One region of the Nocardia sp. CA-136227 genome, then DNA from elsewhere that is predicted to be linked to it. Evidence: riboswitches for the same ligand, from Rfam matches in the RefSeq annotation. Region 1 holds a riboswitch; each other region holds the start of a gene.
What was found. A riboswitch is a leader RNA that binds a small molecule or an ion and turns the genes downstream of it on or off. The one in region 1 is predicted to bind cobalamin.
Positions count from the first base shown of each region.

Region 2: it holds a riboswitch for cobalamin, as region 1 does, so the genes downstream of both, ACQP06_RS24155 (FecCD family ABC transporter permease) here and ACQP06_RS07740 (CbtB domain-containing protein) in region 1, are expected to answer to the same signal.
Region 3: it holds a riboswitch for cobalamin, as region 1 does, so the genes downstream of both, cobN (cobaltochelatase subunit CobN) here and ACQP06_RS07740 (CbtB domain-containing protein) in region 1, are expected to answer to the same signal.

Region 1 covers NZ_CP192081.1:1,750,263-1,756,626, reverse strand. The annotation lists gene metE (5-methyltetrahydropteroyltriglutamate--homocysteine S-methyltransferase) at 1-2,223, opposite strand, end outside; cobalamin riboswitch at 2,359-2,568, opposite strand; cobalamin riboswitch at 2,739-2,865, shown strand; gene ACQP06_RS07740 (CbtB domain-containing protein) at 2,906-3,121, shown strand; gene ACQP06_RS07735 (CbtA family protein) at 3,144-3,950, shown strand; gene ACQP06_RS07730 (histidine phosphatase family protein) at 3,947-4,519, shown strand; gene ACQP06_RS07725 (IclR family transcriptional regulator) at 4,542-5,339, shown strand; partial or broken gene ACQP06_RS07720 (NAD-glutamate dehydrogenase) at 5,410-6,364, shown strand, end outside.
Region 2 covers NZ_CP192081.1:5,211,234-5,217,597, reverse strand. The annotation lists gene ACQP06_RS24170 (alpha/beta fold hydrolase) at 1-1,064, shown strand, start outside; gene ACQP06_RS24165 (ABC transporter substrate-binding protein) at 1,098-2,117, opposite strand; gene ACQP06_RS24160 (ABC transporter ATP-binding protein) at 2,134-2,949, opposite strand; gene ACQP06_RS24155 (FecCD family ABC transporter permease) at 2,946-3,977, opposite strand; cobalamin riboswitch at 4,012-4,145, opposite strand; gene ACQP06_RS24150 (TetR/AcrR family transcriptional regulator C-terminal domain-containing protein) at 4,187-4,771, opposite strand; gene bioB (biotin synthase BioB) at 4,882-5,919, shown strand; gene ACQP06_RS24140 (hypothetical protein) at 6,060-6,275, shown strand; gene ACQP06_RS24135 (DUF2567 domain-containing protein) at 6,275-6,364, shown strand, end outside.
Region 3 covers NZ_CP192081.1:4,175,210-4,181,573, forward strand. The annotation lists gene cobN (cobaltochelatase subunit CobN) at 1-3,423, opposite strand, end outside; adenosylcobalamin-variant (AdoCbl-variant) riboswitch at 3,469-3,540, opposite strand; gene ACQP06_RS19235 (hypothetical protein) at 3,767-3,997, shown strand; gene cobG (precorrin-3B synthase) at 4,198-5,397, shown strand; gene ACQP06_RS19245 (DUF6345 domain-containing protein) at 5,440-6,364, opposite strand, start outside.

The sequences.
Region 1 (6,364 bases):
CTCCGTCACCTCGGCGGTGCCGCGCGTCTTGAGCCCGCAGTCCGGGTTGACCCAGAGCCGGTCGGCCGGAACCGCTTTCAGTGCCCGCGTCAGCGCCGCCTCGATCTCCCGGACGCCGGGCACCCGCGGCGAGTGGATGTCGTATACGCCCGGTCCCACGCCCAGGTCGAAGCCCGCCGCGTTGAGGTCGTCGAGCACCTCCATGTGCGAGCGCGCCGCCTCGATCGAGGTGACGTCGGCGTCCAATCCCGCTATCGCGCCGATGATCTCACCGAACTCCGAATAGCAGAGGTGGGTGTGGATCTGGGTGCTGTCGGCGACCCCGGAGGTCGCCAGCCGGAACGCCACCACCGCCCATTCCAGGTATTCGGGCTGGTCGGCGCGGCGCAGGGGCAGCAGCTCCCGCAAGGCCGGTTCGTCCACCTGGATGATGGCGGTCCCGGCGGCCTCCAGGTCCACGGTCTCGTCCCGGATCGCCAGGGCGAGCTGGCGCGCGGTGTCGGCGAGCGGCTGGTCGTCGCGGACGTAGGACCAGGCCAGGATGGTGACCGGCCCGGTGAGCATGCCCTTGACCGGTTTGCCGGTCAGCGACTGCGCGTAGGAGATCCAGTCGACGGTCATGGCCGCCGGTCGGGTCACGTCGCCGAACAGGATCGGCGGGCGCACGCACCGGGTTCCGTAGGACTGCACCCACCCGTGCGCGGTGGCCGCGAAGCCGTCCAGTTGCTCGGCGAAGTACTGCACCATGTCATTGCGCTCGGGCTCGCCGTGCACCAGCACGTCCAGGCCGATCTCCTCCTGCAGCGCGATGACCTCGGCGATCTCGGCGCGCATGCGGGTGTCGTACTCGGCCCGGTCGATCTCGCCGCGGCGCAGGGCGGCGCGCGCCACCCGGATGCGGCCGGTCTGCGGGTAGGAACCGATGGTCGTGGTCGGCAGCGGCGGCAGGTCCAGCCGCTCCCGCTGTGACCGCCGGCGCTCCGCCGCGGGCGCCCGGTGCGCGGCCGTCGTGTCCAGTGCGGCCAGCCGGTCGCGGACCGCCGTGTCGTGCAGTCGCGCGTCGGATCGCCGGTCCAGCACGGCCGTTCGCGCGATCTCCAGCTGCTCGGCGGCCGCGTCCTGCCCCTCATGCAGGACGGTGGCCAGCAGCCGAATCTCGGCGATCTTCTCGGTGCCGAATGCCAGCCAGGACCGCAGGCGCGGCTCCAGGTCAGGCTCGGCGGCGAGGCTGTACGGAACGTGCAGCAGCGAGCAGGAACTCGACACCGCCACCGGCGCACCGGCTGCGGCGAGCGCGGCCAGCCCGGTCAGCGCCCGATCGGGATCGGTGCGCCACACGTTGTAGCCGTCGACGACGCCCGCGACCAGCAGGGTCCCGGAAAGACGCTGCGCCGCGGCGATATCCGCGTCACCGCCCGACACCAGGTCGATGGCGAGGCCCTCGATCCCGGTGTCCGCCAGCGCGGGCAGCGCCGCACCCAATCGTCCGAAGTACGAGGCCACCAGCAGGTCGGGCCGCGCGGAGACCGCGGCCAGCCGCTGATAGGCCGAACGTGCCAGCGCCAGTTCGGTATCCGTCAGATCGGTGACCAGCACCGGCTCGTCGAGCTGCACCCAGCGCGCCCCCGCGGCCGCCAGCAGGCCCAGCAGCCGCTCGTACAGCGGCAGCAGATCGGGCAGCCGATCGAGCAGCTCGCTGCCGTCCACCGACTTGGCCAATTTCAGGAAGGTGACCGGTCCGATGATGACCGGCCGGGCCGGAATGCCCAGCGCCAGTGACTCTTCCAGTTCCGCGAGCGGTTTGTCCGGGTGCAGGGTGAACCTCGTCGAGGCCGAGAGCTCCGGCACCAGATAGTGGTAGTTGGTGTCGAACCACTTGGTCATCTCGAGCGGCGCGATGTCGGCGGTGCCGCGCGCGGCCGCGAAGTAGCGGTCCAGCTCGTCGGCGACGCCGTGCACCCGTTCGGGCAGCGCACCCAGTAGCACCGCGGTGTCGAGCATCTGGTCGTAGTAGGAGAAGGTGCCGACCGGAACCGAATCGAGTCCGGCGGCGTGCACCGCGAGGAGTTGCGCGGCGCGCAGTCCGCCCGCGAGACCGTGCAGCGCGGCGGCGTCGATGCGCCCCGCCCAGTACGCCTCGATCGCGCGTTTCAGTTCCCGGTTCGGGCCGATGCGCGGCAGGCCCAGCACCGTGGCGGTGAAGGTGTTGTCAGGGTTCAGCATTGATGAACTCCATGGTCAGCAGTCGATGACCGCCGCCCAAACGAGCGTACGCTGACGGAGCCCATGCGGCATGTTTCCGTGCCCGGATCCGATCGGCGTAACGCCCAATCCACGAGGCGACGACCGCCGGATACGGCGTATCCGGCACGACGGGCAGGTCTTCGGACTCATGGGCATCGACCCGACAATCGGGTCGGCCCCGGCACGAGACCGAGGCCGGACCTACCGGCCGTCGCTTCCCAGGCATGCGCCCAGTGCTTCTGACGGCGTTCGTTCCCATTCACCGCTGCGGGACAGTCCCGGATTCCCACCGGGTTCCCTCTCACCCGGCCAGCGCGAGCGCGGGCAGCGGGCTTCGACGCCGTCGAATGGGTCAGGGGCTCCTCGACTCCACCTCCGGCGAACCAGTTGCGTTGGCGAATATAGCCCAGCGCCAGCGCGATCCCCGCACGCGCGGCGGCGTCCCATCAGGTGGTCGACCCGGGCAGGCGGATTGACCAGCGGCGATGCGCTTTCGTATGGTTGATCGACGATGTCATGAGGAATCCGGTGCAATGCCGGAACGGTCGCGCCACTGTGAGCAGCCCAATCTCCCCGCGAGACGGATGCGAGTCAGACCCTCACATCGTCGGTTCGATCGGCAACGGGGACGCGGAATCCCCCTGACTCAAAGGAGTCCTTCGTGGCTACCTCTTTCGCTCCTCGCTCCGGTGTCGGCAGCGGCGCGCTCTCCATCCCCACCACCGCGCTGTGGCTGGTCGGCACCACCCTGATGGCGCTGCTGGCGATCTACTTCATCGGTATCGATCAGGGTGCGGTGTCGGTGTTCGGCAGCGACATGCACGTGCACGAGTTCGTGCACGACGGCCGGCATTTCCTCGGGTTCCCCTGCCACTAGCACCGGGAATCGAGTAACCACAATGGAAAAGCGAATCATCGGCCGAGGGGTCCTGCTGGGCGCCCTCGGCGGATCGCTGGCGTTCGTGTTCGCCCGGATCCTGTCCGAGCCGATCATCGATCGCGCCATCGACTTCGAAGAGGGCCGCGACCACGCGCAGATGGCGCTGGACAAGGCCGCCGGGAAGCCCATGGACATGGACCACGGGGCCGAGCTGTTCACCCGCGCGCAGCAGCAGAATGTCGGACTGGGCTTCGGGATGATCGTGTTCGGCGCCGCGTTGGGCGCGCTGTTCGCGGTCGTGTACTTCCTGGCGCTGCGCAAGGCGGGCAAGATCTCGCCGCGCAATCTGGCGCTGCTGGTGTCGGGCGGCATGTTCCTGGCGCTGTACGCGGTGCCGTTCCTGAAGTACCCGGCCAACCCGCCGTCCGTCGGGAACCCGGACACGATCGAGGAGCGCACGGCCCTGTACCTGGGCCTGATCGCGATCAGCGCCATCGCGTTGGTCGCGGCGATCTGGTTCGGCCGCAGGCTGACCGCGCGCCTGGACACCTGGACCGCGGGGGCCGCCGCCGCGGCCGGCTTCGTCGTCGTGATGGGCGCGCTGCTGGCGCTGCTGCCGTCGTTCCACGAAGCGCCGGAACCGCTGCGGGACGCGTCGGGCACGATCGTGTTCCCGGGCTTCCCCGCCGACGACCTGTACCACTTCCGGCTGTACGCGTTCGCCGCCCAGCTGCTGGTGTGGGCGGTCATCGGGGTCGGATTCGCCTGGCTGGCGCCACGCCTGCTCGGCGACCGCTCCCCGGCCGCGCCCGCCGTGGCGGCATGAGCGCGGTCACCCGTCTCACCCTGGTGACGCACGCGATCACCGAGGCCGTGCGGTCCGCCCGCTTCCCGGTCGACGAACCGCTCGACCCGCTCGGGTCGCGGTCGGTCGAGCAGGCGGGCGGGCTGCCCGGCCCGGAGCCCGCGACGGTGCTGTTCGCGCCCGAGCTGCGGGCCGAACAGACCTGCCGGGCACTGGGATTCACCGGGACCCCGGAGCCCGAGCTGCGCGACCTGGACCACGGCGACTGGGCCGGTCGGGCGATGGACGATCTCGCGCCCGAGCAGCTGATGGGCTGGCTCACCGACCCGGGCTTCCACGAGCACGGCGGCGAATCGATCACCGGGTTGATCGATCGCGTCGGCGTCTGGCTGCACGGCCTGGCCGGGCGCGGCGACCGGATCGTCGCGGTGACGCATCCCGCGATCGTGCGGGCCGCGGTCCTGCGCACCCTCGACGCTCCCCCGGAGTCGTTCTGGCGCATCGACATTCCACCGTTGAGCGCCACCACCCTGCACCACCGCGGCCCGGCGTGGACGCTGCGCGCGACCGCGCACGAGCTCGCGGACTGACTTCGCTGGCAGAATCCGGGGAATGGCGCAATCCTCGGGTTCGACCACCTCTCCGGCCGTCGGCCGGGCGCTCGACATCCTCGTCCGGCTGGCGCACGGCCCGGGACCGGTCCGGGCGGCGGTGCTGGCCCGCGATCTCGGGCTGCCGCGCTCGTCGGTGTACCACATCCTGTCGGTGCTGGTGGACCGCGGATTCGTGGTCTATGTACCGGGTGACCAGGCCTACGGGCTGGGTGTGACGTCCTTCGAGATCGGCTCGGCCTATCTGCGGCACGAGCCGCTGGAACGGCTGGCGCAGCCGATCCTGCACCAGCTGGCCCGGCAGCTCGGGCAGGCGGTGCATCTGGGAATTCTGCACGGCAACGAGACGGTCTACCTCCTGAAGGAACGTCCCGGCTCGGGTCCCGCGGCGGAGGTCTCGCTGATCACCGATATCGGGGTCCGGCTGCCGTCGCACCTGACCGCGAACGGGCGCGCGATCCTCGCCTCGCTGCCGGACGCGCAGGTGAAGGCGTTGTACGCCAAGCGTTCCGACTTCCTCACCCGCACCGGACGCGGACCGCGGTCGCTGACCGAGCTGCGGCGCGATCTGGACGAGGTGCGTGCCCGCGGCTGGGCCGAGGAGGTGGAGCTGGTGACGGCGGGCCTGCGATCGGTGGGCGCGGCGGTCTTCGATCACAACAGCCGTCCGGTGGCGGCCCTGAGCACCACCTGGCGGACGCTGTCCAACCCCGAGCCGGAGGTGGTGGGGCAGGCGGTGCGGTGGGGCGCCGAGCGCCTGACCTCGCGCATCGCCGGTCAGGTGCCCGTCACGCCCTGACTCGGCGGCACCCTTGTGAGACCACTCACAGGGGTTGTATGTTGTTGTATAGACAACCGCCGCACCGGGGAGATTTCCGACGATGACGCAGGACTGGGACGACGCCCTCCACGCCCGAATGGCAGCCGAAGCACCGGCCACGGCCTACTCCCACTCCCTGCCCGAGTGGTACAAACACGACTTCGGCCCCGACCGCGCCGCCGCCGACATCGCCCGCATCGAAGCGCTGCGACCGGAGTCGTTCGACGTCGCCCTGCACGCGCCCACCGGACGAGCACGCGGACGATTGCGGCTCACCCTCTACATCGCGGGGGCGGCCGTCTCGCTCAGCCGCATCCTGCCGGTCATCCAATCCCTCGGCGTGGAAGTCCTCGACGAACGGACCTACCCGCTCGACGATTCCACCGGGAACCAGTGCTGGATCTACGACTTCGGGCTGGCCTTCGACGGCGAGCCGCCGGCGGGCGCGGAACCGAACGCCCGCTTCACCGCGGCCTTCGCCGCCACCTGGCGCGGCGACGCCGAGAGCGACGCCTTCAACCGCCTGGTCCTGAGCGCGGGCCTGGCCTGGCGTCCGGTGTCCATCCTGCGCGCCTACGCGAAATACCTGCGCCAGAGCGGATTCCCCTACAGCCCGGAACGGATCGCGGAAGTCCTCGCCGCACACCCCGATTCCGCGCGACTGCTGGTCGAGCTGTTCCACGCTCGGTTCGCGCCGGACACGCGCAGCGCAGCCGCCGAAGCCGAACTGATCGATCGCCTGAACGAGGTCATCGGCCGCGTCGTCGGGCTCGAAGCCGACCGTAGTCTGCGCGCCCTCACCACCCTCGTCCGAAACACCCTGCGCACCAACTACTTCGTGCGTGACGGCCGTGCCGAGGTGCTGTCGTTCAAACTGGACCCGCAGCACATCGGCGAACTCCCGCAGCCCAGGCCACGATTCGAGATCTTCGTCTACTCACCCCGGGTCGAAGGCGTGCACCTGCGGTTCGGCGCGGTGGCGCGCGGCGGCCTGCGCTGGTCGG
Region 2 (6,364 bases), 3.5 Mb from region 1:
GCGCGCGCTGGGGTCGCTTCCGGCGGGCCCGGCTGCTGGCCCTGCGACTGGGCCTGGTTCCGCTGGTCGCGCTGGGCGCGTTCGTCGAGTACATCGGCCTGGACGTACTCCCCGAACAGGATCGGCTGGCCCGCACCGAACCCTCGGTGCTGCCCATCGCCGCGCCCGCGGAACTGCAGGCCACCGACACCGCCGTCTTCGACCTGGTCGGGCTGGGCGTCCTCGACGCCGGGGACACCGCGCGGGCGCTGCCGTCGCTGTCGCGGCTGGGGTCGGTGTGGGCGGTCCGCTACGACAACACCGGTATCGACACCAAGGTGATCGCGGACCTCATCGTGAAGGTCACCGCCGCCGCCAAGGTGCCGAACGTGGTGCTGGCCGGGCACAGTATGGGCGGGGTCATCGCGCTCGAGATCGCCAAGCACCTGCACGAGGACAGCGACGGCACACGGGTGCGGGCGGTGATCCTGGACTGCACGCCGGTGGATCTGAACGCGGTGCGGCCCGAGAGCCGCGACCAGGGCGAGGAGATGCTGCGCTGGATGGGCTGGGTGCCCGGGGCGCGGGAGAGCCGCATGCTGCGGCTGGCCGTGGAAGTGTATGCGCGCCATGACCGTTTCGTCGGCGGGCGCTACGTGATCCGCGGCGGCGAGTTCCGGCGCGCGGTCGACGATGTGCTGCGGTCCAAGATCCTCAATACCGACGCCGCCAGCAACGGTCTGATCGAGGCGCAGTTCAAGGCCATCGTGGCGGGCGGCGCGGTGGACGACCTGCGGGCGCTGGCCAAACCCGCGGCGGGCAAACCACGCCCGGCCATCGTGTTCATCCGGCCGCACGACCCGTACGACGATCCGGTGGTGGACGTGGAGTACTCGCACCAGGTGCTCATCGACCGGGTCGGCGGGGTGCGCGGGACCCTGCTGGTGGTGACCACGCGAACCACGGGGCACGCCAATCCGATCGAGCGGCCGCAGGAGTACAACACCGTCATCGAACAGCAGGTGGTGCCGTTCGTGCGGCAGCTGTGGCGGGATCAGTCCGGAGCCGCCGCGGTGGGCCACTGACCGGGCCGCGCCGGTGGGCTCGGCGTGGTCCGCCTAGCGCACCGCGTCGTCGGCGGCGGGGCGAATGCCCGAGGCGGGCACCAGGTTCCAGCGTTCCAGCTGCGCCCGCACCTGCTCGGCGGCGTCGATGTTCAACGGCCCGCTGGTCCACAGCGCGTACGGCAGGTTCAGGAAACGGCCCTGCGTGACCGCCCGCAGATTCTGGATGCCCGGCTTGCCGCGCAGCAGATCCACCTTCTGCTGGAAGGTCTGCGGCGGATAGTCGACGAACACGATGGCGTCCGGGTCGGCCGCCGCCAGCCGCTCCCACGACACCGCCGTCCAGGTGTCGGCCACATCGGACAGCGCGTTGCGCGCGCCCGCCGCCTCCAGGATCGCCTGCGGCGCACCGTATTGCCCGCTGGAGAAGACGGTGTCGGAGGCGCTGTCGAACAGGAACACCGTCGGCCGCCGCTCGGGCTGCGGCGCTGCCAGCAGGGTGGACACTCGGCGATCCAGATCCCCGGTGACCCGTGCCGCCTGGTCCGCGCGCCCGGTGATCGCGCCCAGCGCGGTCAGATCCGTGCGCAGCGCGGTCCAGGCATCCACCACACCCCGCTCGCCGCCGGGCCGGCGGCAGCTCTCGGTGAGCACGTACGGCGCGACGCCGGCCGCCCGCAACGACTCCGGCGTCAGATTCGCCGACTCCGAGTAGCCGTAGTTCCAGCCCGCCACCATCACGTCGGGGCGCTGGGCCAGCACCGTCTCCCGCGAGGGATAGTCGGGGGCAACGGAATTGAGCCGGTCCACGCCGTCCCCGTAATGCTTGCGCAGCGTGTCCGCGTCCCGCTTCAGGCTCGACACCGCCACCGTCTGGTCCTGGGCTCCCAGGGCCAGCACCATGGAGATCAGGTTCCCGTCATTGACGAACATGCGTTGCGCGGGCGACGGGAACCGCTGTTCCGCACCGCAATTGCGCACGGTCATGTTCCCGGTCGCCGCCTGCGGCGATCCGCAGGCGGTGAGCACTCCCGCGATGGCGGTGACCGCGACGAGCGGAAGGATCCTGTTCAAGACCGTGCCTTTCGAGTCAAGACTGTGCCGTTCGAGCCGTGATGAGCAGATGGGAATCACCGGTGTCGGGATCCGGTATCCGGCGCGCCCGCACGCCGAACACCTCGTCGAGCACCTCGGGCCGCAGCGCGGTGCCGGGCGGTTCGAGGGGGCGGGCCCGGCCGTCGTCGAGCACCAGCACCCGGTCGCAGAACCGATCCGCGAGGGTCAGGTCGTGCAGGCTCATGACGACGGTCCGTTCCAATTCCCGGGTCAGTGCCAGCAATTCGAGCTGATGGGTGACATCCAGATGGTTGGTCGGCTCGTCTAGCAGCAGGACGGGCGTGTCCTGGGCGAGCGCCCGCGCCAGCAGCACCCGCTGCCGTTCCCCGCCGGACAGCCGCCCGACCGCGCGCCCCTCGAACCCGGCCAGATCCACCCGACCCAGCGCCCGTTGGACGGCCGCCCGTTCGCCCGGCCCGCCCGCGCCCCACGGCGGCAGGTACGGCGTCCGGCCCAACGCCACGAGCTCACCCACCAGCAGATCGGTGGGCGGCACCTCGTCCTGCCCGACCAGACCCACCAGCCGCGCCCGCTCCCGCGCCGAAACCTGGTGCACCGGACGGCCATCCACCTCGACACCGCCCTCGACCGGTGCGATCAACCCCGCCAGGGTCCGCAACAGCGTGGTCTTGCCCGCGCCGTTCGGCCCGACGATGCCCACCGTCTCGCCCGGCGACACCGTGAAGTCGACCTGCGCGACCACCGTGCGCCGTCCCGCCGCGCAGGCCAGTCCGGCGGCCCGCAGCTCGCCCGCGCCCCGGTGACGCGACCCGGCCCGGCGGGGCCTCACGCCGGACCGAATCGGTAGGTGCGGCGGCCCATGAGGAGCAGGAAGGCGGGGGCTCCGATGAGGCCGGTGAGGACGCCGACCGGGATCTCGGTGGGGCGGACCAGGACTCGGGTGGCGGCGTCGGCGACGACCAGGAAGGTGGCCCCGCACAGGGCGCTCGCGGGCAGCAGGACGCGGTGGCGCGGCCCGACCAGGAGCCGGGCGGCGTGCGGGACCACCAGCCCGACGAAACCGATGCCGCCGGAGACCGCCACCAGCACGCCGACCAGGACCGCCAGCAGGACGAACAGCGCGATGCGCAACTCGCGCACCGGAACTCCGATGGAGGCCGCCGTGTCCGGGCCCAGGTTCAGCGCGTCGAGCCAGTTGGCGGCGAGCAGCAGGGCGGTCAGGCAGGCCGCGACCACGCAGCCGGGCAACAGGATTCGGGTCCAGTCCGCGCCGGAGAGGCTGCCGAGCAGCCAGAACAGCACCGACTGGGCGGCGGACGGGTCACTGCTGCGGAAGATCAGGTAGCTGCTGAAGGCGGCGAAGGCCGAGCCCAGCACCGTGCCGGTGAGCACGAGACGCAGTGGCGTGAGCCCGCCTTGGGCCAGGGCGATGAGGAATACCGCGGCCGCGGCGGCGAAGGCCCCGGCGAGCGCGCCCGCCGACAGCGCCCACAGTCCGGCCCCGGCGAACACCCCGGAGGTGATGACCGCCGCCGCGCCGACGCCCGCGCCGGAGGAGACGCCCAGCAGGTAGGGGTCGGCGAGAGGATTGCGGACCAGGGTCTGCATGGCCGCCCCGGCGACCGCCAGGCCCGCGCCGACGATGGCGGCGAGAACGGTTCGCGGCACCCGCAATTGCCACACGATGGTGTCGAGCCCGAGATCGGTGTGCGCGGTGCCGGTCAGCCGGTCGCGCAGCACCGCGAGCACCTCGCGCACCGGGATCGTCTCCGCGCCGAATCCGGTCGCGACGATCATGGCCACGACCAGCAGCGCTCCCATGACGGGCAGGGCGAGCGAAGTCCGCGCGCGGCTCATCGCGGTAGCTCCTCGGGCATGACGCGGCCTCTCCAGAGTGTTGCGCGGCGGGGGAGGTCTGACTCGCACCGGGATCCGGTGCTCACAGTGGCGCGACCGCTCCGGATTCCCACCGGATTCCCGCACCCGCCGATACTGACGAGGGGAACCCTACCGTCCGGAACCTTCGCCGGTTCCGACTGGTCGGTTCATCCCGGTGTCCGCGAAGGTCAGCGGATCCGCGAACCGAGCAGATGCCGCACGCCGCTCACGAACAGCTGCAATCCGAAGTCGAATCGCGCGGTGGCGTCGGGCATGTCGTACAGCGGCGAGTTCTCCTCGGTGAGCGCGCCCGCGGAGTCCATCTGGATGCGTGACTGCTCGTCCACCGTCTGCCCGAGCACGTAGTACAGCAGCGTGTAGGCGGCCAGTTCGGCCTCCTCACGCGTCATGCCGGCGCGAATCGCGGCGCTGGCCAGTCGTTCCCGGCCCTTGCTGGTGGTGAGGCGGGACGCGTAGGTGGCCGAGACCAGTTCGGCCCCGTCGCGGTAGGCGAGCAGGCTCTCGCGCAGCCGGTGCGCGAGTTCGGTCATCTGCTTGGACCATTCCTCGGCCCGGACCGGTTCGTCCATGGGCGCGAGAATGCGGTCGGCGACCGCGCCGAGCAGGGCCTGCTTGTTGGGGAAGTGCCAGTACAGCGCGCCGGGCTGGACGTGCAGCGAGGTGGCCAGGCGGCGCATGGTGAGATCCGCCAGCCCGTACTGGTCGAGGATGGCGATGGCCCCGTCGACCACGTCCGTGCGATGGAGTTGCACTGAAGAATCCGACCCTCTCGTGTTCCGGCTCACGTTCCGGGCTGCTAGCCTACCCTGAACACCGTTCAAGTTGCTCGGCCACACGGCCGGACGAAGGGATTCCCGCGGACATGACCCAGGTAGCCGTCACCACCGAAGCCGGTACCAACGCAGGCGATGACATCCTCGCCATCGCTCGCGAGCAGGTGCTCGAGCGCGGCGTCGGCCTGACCCAGGAGCAGACCCTCGCGGTCCTGCGGCTCGGCGACGAGCGGCTCGAGGAGCTGCTCGGCCTGGCGCACGACGTCCGCATGAAGTGGTGCGGCCCCGAGGTCGAGGTCGAGGGCATCATCTCGCTCAAGACCGGCGGCTGCCCCGAGGACTGCCACTTCTGTTCGCAGTCCGGCCTTTTCCAGTCGCCGGTGCGCGCCGCCTGGCTCGACATCCCCTCGCTGGTGGAGGCGGCCAAGCAGACCGCCAAGACCGGCGCCACCGAGTTCTGCATCGTGGCCGCGGTGCGCGGTCCGGACGAGCGCCTGATGGCGCAGGTCGCCGCGGGCGTCGAGGCCATCCGCAACGAGGTCGACATCCAGGTCGCCTGCTCGCTGGGCATGCTGAACCAGGAGCAGGTGGACCAGCTGGCCGCCATGGGCGTGCACCGCTACAACCACAACCTGGAGACCGCGCGCTCGCACTTCCCGAACGTGGTCACCACCCACACCTACGACGAGCGCTGGGAGACCCTGCGCATGGTGCGCGAGGCCGGCATGGAGGTCTGCTGTGGCGGCATCCTCGGCATGGGCGAATCCCTGGAGCAGCGTGCGGAATTCGCGGCCGACCTGGCCTCGCTGGAGCCCGACGAGGTGCCGCTGAACTTCCTCAACCCGCGCCCGGGCACCCCCTTCGGTGACCTCGAGGTGCTCCCGGCCGCCGACGCGCTGCGCGCCGTCGCAGCCTTCCGTCTCGCCATGCCGCGCACCATCCTGCGTTTCGCCGGCGGCCGCGAGATCACCCTCGGCGACCTGGGCGCCAAGCAGGGCATCCTGGGCGGCATCAACGCCGTCATCGTCGGCAACTACCTGACCACCCTGGGTCGTCCGGCCGAGTCCGACATCGATCTGCTCGGCGAACTCAAGATGCCGATCAAGGCGCTCAACGAAACGCTCTGAGCGAAATCCACTGAGAGAAAAAGGGGGTTCGGGGCCAATGCCCCGAACCCGTCTCGTACGGTAGGGGTGCGGGGGTTTGCATTCCCCTGGACCTGATCTGCCCGCCGAGTTCGATACGCGAAGGATCCATCGAGGTGGTCGTGGACATCGAGGAGCGCTACAACCCTTTCACGGGCAAGCGAGTCGTGCCGGGGCTGGACGATCCGGTACCCCCCGCGGCGGCCCTGGGCCTGGAGCCACCGCGCTTCTGTGAACAATGCGGACGCCGCATGATCGTGCAGGTCAGCCCCGACGGCTGGTGGGCCAAGTGCTCGCGCCACGGGGTGCTCGACTCCACGAGCCTGGAACACCGCTAGTGGCAGCCACATTCGCCGCCGAGCCGGGCGGACTACGCGTCGATGTACTGATGCGGGAAGTGCGTGCGGCGGCGGCGGTGTGTGCCGCG
Region 3 (6,364 bases), 2.4 Mb from region 1:
CACATTGGTGGTGGCGTCGTAGCCGAACAGGTAGTCGACGGTGGCGGCCATCTCGAACGCGCCCTTGTAGCCGTGCCGGCGCATGGCCTCGATCCAGCGCGGGTTCACCACGCGCGCCCGGAACACCCGGGTGGTCTCCTCCGACAGGGTGCGGGTGCGCACCGCGTCCGGGCGGGTGCTGTCGCCGATGTAGGCCTCGGGGTTCGAGCCGGTGAACGCGCGCACCGCGGCCACCATGCCGCCGTGGTACTGGAAGTAGTCGTCGGAGTCGGCGATGTCGTGTTCGCGGGTGTCGGTGTTCTTGGCCGCCACCGCGATTCGCTTGTAGGCGGTCCGCATGTCGTCGGCGGCGGGCGCGCCGTCGAGGTCGCGGCCGTAGGCGAAGCCGCCCCACGCGGTGTACACGCGGGCCAGATCGTCGTCGGTGCGCCAGCTCTTGGAGTCGATGAGCTGCAGCAGGCCCGCCCCGTAGGTGCCGGGCTTGGAGCCGAAAATGCGTGTGGTGGCGCGACGTTCGTCGCCGTGCTCGGCCAGGTCGGCCTGAGCGTGGGCGCGCACGTAGTTCCGGTCGGCGGGCTCGTCGAGCCCGGCGGCCAGGCGCACCGCGTCGTCGAGCAGCGCCAGTACGTGCGGGAACGCGTCACGGAAGAAGCCGCTGATCCGCACGGTCACGTCGATGCGCGGACGGCCCAGCTCCTCGAGCTCGATGGCCTCCAGGCGGGTGACGCGGCGGCTGGCCTCGTCCCACACCGGCCGCACGCCCAGCAGCGCGAACACCTCGGCGATGTCATCGCCGGAGGTGCGCATGGCCGAGGTGCCCCACACCGACAGGCCCACCGACCGCGGGTACTCGCCGTGGTCGGCCAGGTAGCGGGCCAGCAGCGAATCCGCCATGGCCTGACCGGTTTCCCAGGCCAGCCGCGACGGCACCGCCTTCGGGTCGACGGAGTAGAAGTTGCGGCCCGTGGGCAGCACGTTGATCAGACCGCGCAGCGGCGAACCGCTCGGTCCGGCCGGAATGAAACCGCCATTCAGCGCGTGCAGGATGCGGGCGACCTCGACACCGGTCTGCCGCAGTCGCGGCACCACCTCGGCGGCGGCGAAACCCAGCACCCGGCGCGTCTCGTCCAGGCGCGCGGCGACGTCGGTGAGGCCCGCGGCCGCGGCGAGCTCCCCGCCGAACACGCCCTCGGTCACCGCATCGATGGAGTCGACGTCCCAGTCGACTTCCTGCATGCCCGAGACCAGTTCGCGCGCCAGCTGCTCGAAGGCGTCCACCCGGTCGCGCTTCTCGTCACCGGACTCGCTGAGCCCCAGCGCCTCTCGCAGACCCGGCACATTGACCTCGCCGCCCCACAGCTGGCGGGCGCGCAGCATGGCCAGCACCAGGTCCACCTCGGCCTCCCCCGCCGGGGCCTGGCCGAGCACATGCAGGCCGTCGCGGATCTGCACGTCCTTGATCTCGCACAGCCAGCCGTCGACATGCAGCAGCATGTCGTCGAAGACCTCTTCGTCCGGGCGTTCGGTGAGCCCGAGGTCGTGGTCCATCTTGGCCGCGCGCATGAGCGTCCAGATCTGCTGGCGGATGGCCGGCAGCTTGGCCGGGTCCAGCGCGGAGATATTGGCGTGCTCGTCGAGCAGCTGCTCGAGCCGCGAGATGTCGCCGTAGGTCTCGGCGCGCGCCATGGGCGGAATCAGGTGGTCGACCAGGGTGGCGTGGGCGCGGCGCTTGGCCTGCGTGCCCTCGCCCGGGTCGTTGACCAGGAACGGGTAGATCAGCGGCAGATCGCCGAGCGCGGCATCGGTGCCGCAGGAGGCGGACATGCCGAGGGTCTTGCCGGGCAGCCACTCCAGATTGCCGTGCTTGCCCAGGTGCACCACGGCGTCGGCGGCGAAGCCCTCCGCGGCGGCCAGCCAGCGGTAGGCGGCCAGATAGTGGTGGCTCGGCGGCAGATCCGGGTCGTGGTAGATGGCGACCGGGTTCTCGCCGAAACCGCGCGGCGGCTGCACGATCAACACCACATTGCCGAAACGCAAGGCGGCGATGACGATCTCGCCCTTCGGGTCGGCGGAGCGGTCCACGTACAGTTCGCCCGGCGGCGGGCCCCACGCCTCGACGACCGCCTCGCGCAGGTCCTCGGGCAGGGTCTCGAACCAGCTGGTGTAGAGGTCGGCGCCGATGCGAATCGGGTTGCCCTCCAACTGTTCTTGACTCAGCCAGTCCGGGTCCTGCCCGCCCGCGGCGATAAGCGCGTGGATCAGGGCGTCACCGTCGGCGGCCTCCAGGCCCGGGATCTCGCCGGGCGCGCCGAGGTCGTAACCGGCCTCGCGCATCTCGCTGAGCAGCCGGATGGCGCTGGCCGGGGTGTCCAGGCCGACGGCATTGCCGATACGGGCGTGCTTGGTCGGGTACGCCGACAGCACGATCGCGACCTTCTTGCGCTCGGACGGAATGTGACGCAGCCGCGCGTAGCGCACCGCGATACCCGCCACCCGAGCCGAACGCTCGGCGTCGGGCACGTACGACGACAGCCCGTCCGCGTCGAACTCCTTGAACGAGAACGGGACCGTGATGATGCGGCCGTCGAACTCCGGCACCGCCACCTGGGTGGCCACGTCCAGCGGCGACAGGCCGTCGTCATTGGCCTCCCACTGCTCGCGGCCGCTGGTCAGGCACAGGCCCTGCAGGATCGGCACATCCAGGTCCGCGAGCGCGCCCACGTCCCACGCCTCGTCGTCGCCGCCGGCCGAGGCGGTCGCGGGCTTGGTGCCGCCCGCCGCGAGCACGGTCACCACCAGCGCGTCGACGGTGCCGAGCGTGGCGAGCAGCTCCGGCTCCGCGGTGCGCAGCGAGGCGCAGTAGATGGGCAGCGCGCGAGCGCCCTTGGCCTCGATGGCGGTGCACAGCGCGTCGATATAGGCGGTGTTCCCGGCCAGGTGCTGGGCGCGGTAGTAGACCACGGCCACGGTCGGCGCGTCGTCCGGGACGGGGCAGGCGTGGCGTTCCAGCTCGCCCCAGCTCGGCATCTCCACCGGCGGCTCGAACCCCTCGCCGGTGAGCAGCACCGTGTCGGACAGGAAGTTGTGCAGCTGCAGCAGGTTTCGCGGGCCGCCCGCGGCCAGGTAGTTGTGGGCGTCGGCGGCGACACCGCCGGGCACGGTCGAGCACTCCATCAGCTCGGCGTCGGGCGCGATCTCACCACCGAGGGCGACCACCGGAATTCCGCTGGCGCGCACCGTCTCGAGGCCCTCCTCCCAGGCCCGCTTACCGCCCAGTACGCGCACGATCACCAGCGACACACCGTTCAGCAGGACCGGCAGATCCTCCGGCAGCAGCCGGGCCGGATTGGCCAGCCGGTAGGCGGCGCCGCTGGCGCGCGCGCTCAGCAGATCGGTATCGGAGGTGGACAGCAACAGGATCAAGGGTCTCGGCCTTCCTAGGGTGACGCGCCCAGCACGGTTCGGCGCTCGCCGGGAAGGTCTGACTGTCACAGTGGCGCGACCGCACCGGAATTGCACCGGCTTTCTTCCGTTCGACGAGCTCGCCGATGCTATCGCGCCGCCGTCGCGGGCCCGATATCGCGCCCGCGTCGCCGCGTGCGGGCGCCGATCACAGTGCGGCCAAGGCTGGCTCACATCCCTGGGGAACCGACTGGTCGGCGCGTACGCTGCCGGTATGCCACTCACTCCAGGATGGGTCAGGCGGAACCGCTTTGCTGCCTGGTCGGGATACTTTTGCGTACTGGTTGCCTTCGCAACGCTGGCCATGGCTCTCACGGCCGCCGGCTCCGGTCATTCGCAGTGGGCGCTCGTCGCCGGGATCATCTGCGCGTCGACCATCCTGTTCGGTCTCACGGTCATGAGCACCACCGTGCACCGCGACCACGCCGACCACCACAACGTTCCCAGCCTGCTCAACGACACCTGGGAAACCACACCCGCCTTCGCCCGCCGCCGCGGGGCGCCGGCGGCCATCGAACCGCACCGCGCGGGCTGAACCGCCCGGCGAATCGACCGATTCGGCAACCGGACTCCGGGACTCCCCCGTCCCGGAGTCTTTTCTTTGCTTTCGGCCTCGCCATACTCGGGGACACATAGTTAGATTGCAATATCTCCAAATGTAGATAGAAGCGGAGGCGAACCCGACCCCGGGCGGCCGTGCCCGGTCTCGGCATCCTCCGTACGCTGGGTGGCGTCATGACGCGAACCGATCCCGACTCCTGCCCGGGCGTGCTGCGCCTGCACGAAGCAGCCGACGGTCCCCTCGCCCGTATCCGGGTGCCCGGCGGACTCCTCTCCCCCACCCAGCTCCAGGCCCTCGCGACCGCGGCCGCCGACCTCGGGGACGGGAACATCGAGCTCACCTCGCGCGGGAACATCCAGTTCCGGCAGGTCCGCGACGCGGCCGCGCTCACCGAACGGCTCACCGAGGCGGGACTGCTGCCCAGCGCCACCCACGAGCGGGTGCGCAACATCATCGCCTCGCCGCTGTCGGGACGCGTCGGCGGCTGGACCGATGTGCATCCCCTGGTCCCCGCTCTCGACGAAGGGCTGCGCGGACAGCCGCGCTACGCGGACCTGCCCGGCCGGGTCCTGTTCACCCTCGACGACGGCCGCGGCGATGTCAGCGGCCTGGGCGGCGACATCGGCGTGCACGCGCTCAACGAGCACACCTACGCACTCCTGTTGGCGGGCAAGGACTCCGGCCTCCGTCTCCCCGCCGACGCGGCGGTCGACATGATGCTCGCCGCCGCCGACGGCTTCCTCGACCTGCGCGATGGCCACTGGCGTCTGCACGAGATCCCCGACGGCGCGGCCCGCCTGACCGACCGCCTCCGCACCGCTCACCCGGACCTCGACGTCTCCGACGACCTCCTGGAAACGCCCGGCCCCCAAGACATTCCGATCGGCTGGATGACCCAGTCCGACGGCCGGGTGGCCCTCGGCGCGGGCGTGCGCCTCGGCTCCCTCCCCGCCCGCACCGCCGAATTCCTCGCCGCCGTCGAATGCCCGATCATCGTCACCCCGTGGCGCAGCCTGATCCTCGCCGACCTCGACGAATGGCCCGCCGAACAGGTGGTCCGAGTCCTGGCCCCCATGGGCCTGATCTTCGACACCGCCTCCCCGTGGCTCCAGGTCAGCGCCTGTGCCGGCATGCCTGGCTGCGCCAAGTCCCTCACCGACGTCCGCGCCGACGTCGCCGAGGCCGTCGACTCCGGCCGCGTCCTCCCCACGGACGCACCGGAATTCGCCCGCGAGGGTCTCGACGCCGCCGACGTCGTGGTCGCCGGCCGCCAGCACTGGTCCGGCTGCGACCGCCGCTGTGGCCGCCCGAAGGGCGCGGTCACCGACGTCATCGCCACCACCGACGGCTACCGCGTCATCCCCGCCGGCTAGCCGATCCCGCCGAATCGGCGGGATCGGCGCTCGGCGCGCCCTTCAGACAGTGACCTCGACGATGTCGCGGATCCGGAAGCGACCACCGGTGATCTCGATCGTCTGGCGGGCGACCAGAGCCGCGTCGTCACGGTCGTAGCGGTAGCCGATCTCGCGGGAGTCGGGGACGACGGCGAGACGGGCACGGCCGCCGAGGCATTCGGCGCGGGCGGCGGTCGCCTCGGTCAGCGCCGTGCAGGCATCGGGGTCGTCCGTGGTGGGCGGGTGGCCCTGCTCGGCTCCCAGGATCGGGACGGTGGTGTCGGAGATCGAGCAGAGCCGGCCGGTCGGGTCGAGGGTCAGGGTGAGCTGACCGTCGCCGCCCGCGACGGCCGGGACGCCGTCGTAGAGCTGGCGGTAATGCAGGGTGTAGTCGGCCACCGCGGCCGCGACGCTATCGCCGTCGCGGCTCGCGCCCGCGTGGAAGGTGGCCGACATTCCGGCCAGGGCGAGGTCATGGCCGAGGTCCAGGTCTCGCAGCGCCCGGTCGGCGAGGTCGCGAATCTCCTCCGGCGTGCGGCCGTTGGCGCTGCGGTCCGGCTCGGCGTAGAACGCCTGGTAGCTGCCGTCGGGATGCATGACCAGCCGGGGTTCGAATTCGGCTCGCGCACAAGACTCCTCGGTGACCGGGGACGCGGGCTCGGCGAGTACGCCCCGCAACCCGTGCCGTTCACCCAGCGCGGACACCGTGTCGGCGTCAGCGTTTCGGCGGGCCAGGCGCAGTGACATCGGTTGGCGCGGAAGGGGAATGCTCAGGTCGACTTCGAGGGGGAACTGACCCGCCCAGCGCCACCAGTACCAATCGTCGGACACCGCGCCGCCGTAGAACAACCGCTCGTTCCAGAGCCGGTCCTGCGCCTCACGGTCGGTGGCGCCGCAGGCCGCCGACGACACCCGGTGGTTGTTGTGGAAGATCGACAGCGCCGCG